DNA from 2 places in the Micromonospora sp. NPDC049051 genome. Region 2 is predicted to be linked to the other one. Evidence: predicted binding sites of a transcription regulator. Region 2 holds the regulator's gene; the other holds the start of a gene.
The links. Region 2 encodes HrcA, which represses chaperone genes, less so after heat shock. Its sites were predicted from a motif close to GGTTNGCACNCTCNNNNNGAGNGTGCNAACC; they were not measured.
Positions count from the first base shown of each region.

Region 1: groL (chaperonin GroEL) is a predicted target of HrcA. The motif match lies at 1,026-1,056, and genes of this name have one in related genera.

Region 1 is NZ_JBICTL010000004.1:108,663-112,068, forward strand. It holds gene ACGFIR_RS17175 (hypothetical protein) at 1-978, shown strand, start outside; gene groL (chaperonin GroEL) at 1,253-2,875, shown strand; gene ACGFIR_RS17185 (hypothetical protein) at 2,933-3,130, opposite strand; gene ACGFIR_RS17190 (GNAT family N-acetyltransferase) at 3,211-3,406, opposite strand, start outside.
Region 2 is NZ_JBICTL010000011.1:56,950-60,355, reverse strand. It holds gene dnaJ (molecular chaperone DnaJ) at 1-610, opposite strand, end outside; gene hrcA (heat-inducible transcriptional repressor HrcA) at 684-1,706, opposite strand; gene ACGFIR_RS29770 (DUF4870 domain-containing protein) at 1,947-2,573, shown strand; gene hemW (radical SAM family heme chaperone HemW) at 2,614-3,406, opposite strand, start outside.

The sequences.
Region 1 (3,406 bases), on a different contig from region 2:
GACTGGGTCTTCCCGCCCACCGGCGGGTACCCGGTCGGCGCCGGCCCGTACGGCGGGCAGCCCTGGTACCCGGGTGCCCCGGTCGCCTACCCCGGGCAGCCCGTCCACGGCTGGCACCCGCCGGCGTACGGCCTCGACCCGGCCGACCCGCTCGTCACCCCGCCCGGCGCCGGCGTCAACGGCTGGTTCAACCGGTGCGTCGGCGCCGTACGCCGGGGCTGGCGGCTGTTGCTGCCGATCCTGCTGCTCACGCAGGTGCTGCCGGCGGCCGTGGTCTCGGTGCTCTCGCTGGTCGTCGACCCCACCGCGCGGTGGGACCAGGCGATGGCCGAGGAGCCCACCACGCTGCCCGACACCTTCGTGACCGACCTGGGCGTCATGCTCTCCGTGGTGCTCGGCAGCGCCCTCGTCTTCGGCCTGGTGCAGAGCCTGGGCTGGGCGGCCGGCACCTGGGTGGTCACCCGGCAGGCGGCCGGCGAGTCGGTGAGCATGGGCGCGGCGCTGTCCCACGGGGCGCGCCGGGCACTGGGCCTGTGGGGCTGGACCCTGCTGATGAGCGTGATCATCGGCCTCGGCGTCTGCTTCTGCGTCATCCCCGGCATCTACTTCGCCTTCGCGCTCAGCATGGCCGGCCCGGTCTACCTCTTCGAGCGGCAGCACCCGATCGGCCGCTCCTTCCGGATGTTCCACGACCGCCTCGGCCTGCTGCTCGGCCGGGTGGCGCTGGTGGCGGCGGCGGTGATCATCGGCGGCGGGGCCGCCGGCATGGTGGAGGGCATCGGCACGCTGCCGTTCGGCACCACCCCGCTGGACTCGCCCGGCACGGCGGTCGGCGTGCTGGTGGTGACGCTGCTGGGCGCGGTGCTGGCCCTGCCCACCCACCTCGCCCAGCTGGTCGGGCTGGTTGTCACGTACGCCGAGCAACGTGCCCACGAGGGGCCGGTGGACAGCGCGCGGCTGGCCGGCGAACTCGGCTGACCGGGCCCATCGTGCTTGCACTCGGCAGGGGAGAGTGCTAAACAAGTCATTGGCACTCGCACACCGCGAGTGCCAATGGTCGGGGCGGTAGGGCCACGGTCGCAGCGGCGTCCAGACGCGGTTGCGGCACATGGCCGGTCGTCGCGGGCTATCCGGCCCGGCCGAGGAGACGTCGTCGTCGCCAGGTGGCGACGTCCCAAGGTGCGTACACCAGGCGGCCCATCCGGGACACACACTCCGGGTGGCCCGTGAGTGTCCAGGAGGACAACGCCGTATGGCCAAGATGATCGCGTTCGACGAAGAGGCTCGCCGCGGCCTCGAGCGGGGCATGAACCAGCTCGCCGACGCCGTGAAGGTGACCCTCGGCCCCAAGGGCCGCAACGTCGTGCTGGAGAAGAAGTGGGGTGCCCCCACCATCACCAACGATGGTGTGAGCATCGCCAAGGAGATCGAGCTCGAGGACCCCTACGAGAAGATCGGCGCCGAGCTGGTCAAGGAGGTCGCGAAGAAGACCGACGACGTCGCCGGTGACGGCACGACGACGGCGACCGTCCTGGCCCAGGCCCTGGTCCGCGAGGGCCTGCGCAACGTGGCCGCCGGTGCCAACCCGATGGCCCTGAAGCGGGGCATCGAGGCCGCCGTGGCCAGCGTCTCGGAGGAGCTGCTCAAGCTCGCCAAGGACGTCGAGACCAAGGAGCAGATCGCCTCCACCGCCTCCATCTCCGCCGGTGACAACACCGTCGGCGAGATCATCGCCGAGGCGATGGACAAGGTGGGCAAGGAAGGCGTCATCACCGTCGAGGAGAGCAACACCTTCGGGCTGGAGCTGGAGCTCACCGAGGGTATGCGCTTCGACAAGGGCTACATCTCGGCCTACTTCATGACCGACCCGGAGCGCATGGAGGCCGTCTTCGACGACCCCTACCTCCTGATCGTCAACAGCAAGATCTCGTCGGTGAAGGACCTGCTCCCGATCCTGGAGAAGGTCATGCAGTCGGGCAAGCCGCTGCTGATCATCGCCGAGGACATCGAGGGCGAGGCCCTGGCCACCCTGGTCGTCAACAAGGTCCGGGGCACCTTCAAGTCGGTCGCCGTCAAGGCGCCGGGCTTCGGTGACCGCCGCAAGGCCATGCTGGCCGACATCGCCATCCTCACCGGTGGCCAGGTCATCAGCGAGGAGGTCGGCCTCAAGCTGGACGCCGTCGGCCTCGACATGCTGGGCCGCGCCCGCAAGGTCGTGGTGACCAAGGACGAGACCACCATCGTCGACGGTGCCGGCGACGCCGAGCAGATCCAGGGCCGGGTCAACCAGATCCGGGCCGAGATCGACAAGAGCGACTCCGACTACGACCGCGAGAAGCTGCAGGAGCGGCTGGCCAAGCTGGCCGGCGGCGTCGCGGTGATCAAGGTCGGCGCGGCCACCGAGGTCGAGCTGAAGGAGCGCAAGCACCGCATCGAGGACGCCGTCCGCAACGCGAAGGCCGCCGTCGAGGAGGGCATCGTCCCGGGTGGTGGCGTCGCGCTGGTGCAGGCCGGCAAGACCGCCTTCGACAAGCTGGACCTGGCCGGCGACGAGGCGACCGGCGCGCAGATCGTCAAGATCGCGCTGGACGCCCCGCTGCGGCAGATCGCCGTCAACGCCGGCCTCGAGGGTGGCGTCGTCGTCGAGCACGTCCGCAACCTCAACCCGGGTCACGGCCTCAACGCCGCCAACGGCGAGTACGTCGACCTGCTGGCCGCGGGCATCATCGACCCGGCCAAGGTGACCCGGTCGGCGCTGCAGAACGCCTCGTCGATCGCGGCGCTCTTCCTCACCACCGAGGCCGTCGTGGCGGACAAGCCGGAGAAGACCCCGGCCGCCCCGGCTGGTCCGGGTGGCGGGGAGATGGACTTCTGAGTCCAGCTTCATACGCCGGAAGGGGCGGGCCGCGTCAGCGGTCCGCCCCTTCCGCTGTCACGTCGGCAGTGGCCGTTGGTTGCGCCTCCGCTGCGCCCCGTCGTACGGCTGCGGGACCGGTACCGGCTCGTCGACCAGCGTCACCGGCTCGTCGGCCGGTTCGTCGACGCCGGCCATCTCCGCCTGCTGCTCGGCGTCGCCGTAGTCGAGCCGGTCGAACGGCAACGGGCCGGGGCGTTCGTCGTCCGTAATCATGGCTGCCTCCTCTACCGAAACGGTAGGGCGCGACGATCACCGATACGGGCGAATGGCGCTACATCCCGTTCGCCCTGTTGTCAGTCCCCGAGCGCCCTGCGGTACAGGAAGAAGACGCGCTCGATCCGGGCGCCCGCGCTGCCCGAGTAGAACGGGACCGGCCCGACCCAGCCGATCTGCGCCGCCGTCACCCCCGCCGCCCGCTGGTCGCGCAGGCACCGGCGCAGCAGCACCCCGCCGATCCCCGAGCCCTCGGCCGCCGGGGCGGTGCCCATC
Region 2 (3,406 bases):
GGTGCGGGATGGTGGTGCCGTAGCCCTGGCAGACCGTGCACGGCCGGGCGGAGACCACCTGACCGAGGAAGGTGCGCTGCACGGACTGCACCTCGCCCCGGCCGGCGCACGCCTCGCAGGTGGCCAGGTGGGTGCCGGCCGCCGTGCCGGCGCCGGAGCAGGTGGTGCAGAGCACGGCGGTGTCGACGGTGATCGGTGCCTCGACGCCGAACGCGGTCTCGTGCAGGTCCAGTTCCAGCCGCAGGATCGCGTCGGCGCCGGGCCGGGTCCGGGGCCGGGGGCCACGCGAGCCGCCGGCCGCGCCGCCGAAGAACGCGTCCATGATGTCCTGGAAGCCGACGAACGGCCCCGCGCCGCCCGGGCCGCCGGGGCCGCCCGCGCCCCCGCCGCCGGGGGCGAGCGGGTCGCCGCCCAGGTCGACGATCTGCCGTTTCCGGTCGTCCGAGAGGACCTCGTACGCGGCGTTGATGTCCTTGAACTTCTCCTGTGCCTCCGGATCCGGATTCACGTCCGGGTGGAACTGTCGCGCCAACTTGCGGTAGGCGCGCTTGATCTCGTCGTCGGAGGCTTCCCGGCTCACGCCGAGAATGCCGTAGTAGTCCCTGGCCACTGCGTTCCGTGTCCTCATGTTCGTCTCGCGTTGCGCCGGTCGGCGGCCGGAGCCGGCCGTCGGCCCTGACTGGTCAGTTCTGGGCCAGCAGCTCGCCCACGTAGCGTGCCACGGCCCGCACCGTGGCGATGGTGCCGGGGTAGTCCATCCGGGTCGGCCCGAGCACGCCGAGGCCGCCGACGCTGGTCGTACCCGGCCCGTAGCCGGTGCTGACCACCGAGGCGGCGCGCAGGTTGTCGACCTCGTTCTCGTCACCGATGAGCACCCGGGTCGTGCTCGGCTCGGCCTCGCCGATGAGCTTGAGCATGACGACCTCCTCCTCCAGCGCCTCCAGGATGGGGCGCAGGGAGCCCTGGAAGTCGAGCAGCCCGCCTCGGGTCAGGTTGGCCGTGCCGGCCAGCGCGATCCGCTCCTCGTGCCGCTCGATCAACGTCTCGAGCAGCACGCTGGAGAGGGTGGTCATGGCCGGCCGCAGGTGCGGCGTCGACTCCTCGACCAGCGCCTGCACCAGCGGCGGGGTCTCCGACAGCCGGGTGCCGACCAGCTTCTCGTTGACCAGCCGGCGCAGGTCCGTGACGTCGTCGGGCGGGATCGGCGCGGGCAGCTCGACCAGCCGCTGCTCGACCCGGCCGGTGTCGGCGATCATGACCAGCATCAGCCGGGTGGTGGAGATCGGCACCAGTTCCAGGTGACGCACCGAGGAGCGGGCCAGGCTCGGGTACTGCACGACGGCGACCTGCCGGGTGAGTTGCGCCAGCAGCCGGACGGTGCGGTGCACCACGTCGTCGAGGTCGACGGCGCCAACCAGGAAGCGCTCGATCGCCCGGCGCTCGGCCGGACTGAGCGGCTTCACCCGGGACAGCCGGTCCACGAAGAGCCGGTAGCCCCGGTCGGTGGGCACCCGGCCGGCGCTGGTGTGCGGCTGGCGGATGTAGCCCTCCTCCTCCAGCACGGCCATGTCGTTGCGGACGGTCGCCGGCGAGACGCCCAGCTGGTGTCGCTCGACCAGCGCCCTGCTGCCGACGGGCTCCTGCGTGGCGACGTAGTCCTCGACGATCGCGCGCAGCACGGCGAGCTTGCGGTCGTCGAGACCCATCCTCCCCACCTCCTGTCGCTCGTCGGCCCCCGCAGGCGGGGGCCGGGCGGGCTGCTGGCACTCGACTGTAGCGAGTGCCAGTCTACGTCGGCGGGGCCGCCCGCGCGATGATCGACCTGGGGCGACCAGTCCGATCAGCGACCGTGGGTCCGGCCGCCAGTGGTCGGGAACCCGGTCTTTCGGACATGTCGACGACGTCAGGCTGGTGCCGAGTTGCCGGCTGCCCCTACCGTGACCTCCATGACCGAACCACCTCGCCCTCCCGGAGCAGGGGATCCTGGCCTTCCGCCGGACCCGACCGCCCCGTCCGGGTTTCCCGGCCCCTCCGGCTTCGCCGAACCCACCGCACCACTGTCCGGGGCCCCCGGCCCGGGAAGCTATCCCCCGCCCGGTGGCTATCCGCCGCCCACCGGTGACCAGCCGCCGTCGGGCGGTTACCCCCCGCCCGGCGGCTTCCCCCCGCCCGGGGCCGGCTACCCGGGCGCTGGCGGCTACGGCCAGCCGACGGGCGGCTACGCCAACAACGACGACAAGACCTGGGCCCTGATCGCCCACTTCGGCGGCCCGCTCGGCGTGATCGTCGGCGGCGGCCTGCTCGGCTGGGTGGCGCCGCTCATCGCGCTGATGGTCCGGGGGCAGCAGTCGCCGACGGCCCGGGCGCACGCCGTCGCGGCGCTGAACTTCCAGCTCACCTGGGCGATCGTCGGGGTGCTGAGCTGGGTGGTCGCGCTGATCACCTGCGGGGTGCTGTTCTTCGTTCCGATGCTCGTCTGGCTGGTGCCGCTGATCTTCGGCATCATCGGCGGCGTCAAGGCCAACGAGGGCGTGCTCTACCGCTACCCGATGACCTACGCCTTCACCAAGTGACCCGGGCCGGCCGCTCCCCCGGCCGGCCCCGGCACGCGGTTCAGGGCAGCAGGTCGCGCACGACCGCGTCGGCGAGCAGCCTGCCCCGCAGGGTCAGCACGGCCCGGCCGGCCGCGTGCTCGTCGGCCGCCAGCAGCCCGGCGTCAAGGGCCCGCGCGGCACCCGCCCGGCCGGCGTCGTCGAGGGCGTCCAGCGGCAGCCCCGAGGCGAGGCGCAGCCGGAGCATGACGTCCTCCATGTGCGCCTCGTCGGCGGTGAGCACCTCGCGGGCCAGGCCGGGCGACCCGCCGCCGGCCAGCCGCTTCGCGTACGTCGTGGGGTGCTTGACGTTCCACCAGCGCACGCCGCCGACGTGGCTGTGCGCCCCCGGGCCGAGGCCCCACCAGTCGGCGCCCGTCCAGTAGAGCAGGTTGTGCCGGCACCGGGCCGCCTCGTCGCGGGCCCAGTTGGACACCTCGTACCAGGAGAGACCGGCCGCGCCGAGAGCGGCCTCCGCGGCGAGGTAGCGGTCCGCGGCGACGTCGTCGGAGGGGTACGGCAGCTCGCCGCGCCGCATCCGGCCGGCCAGCCGGGTGCCGTCCTCCACGATCAGGGCGTACGCGCTGACGTGGTCCACCCCGGCGGCGACGACCTGGTCGAGGGAGGCGGCGAAGTCGGCCTCGCTCTCCCCCGGCGTGCCGTAGATCAGGTCGAGGTTGACGTGGTCGAACCCGGCGTCGCGCGCCTCCCGGGCGGCGGCGACGGCCCGGCCGGCGCTGTGCGTACGGTCGAGGATCGCCAGCACCCCCGGCGCGGCGGACTGCATGCCCAGCGAGATCCGGGTGTAGCCGGCG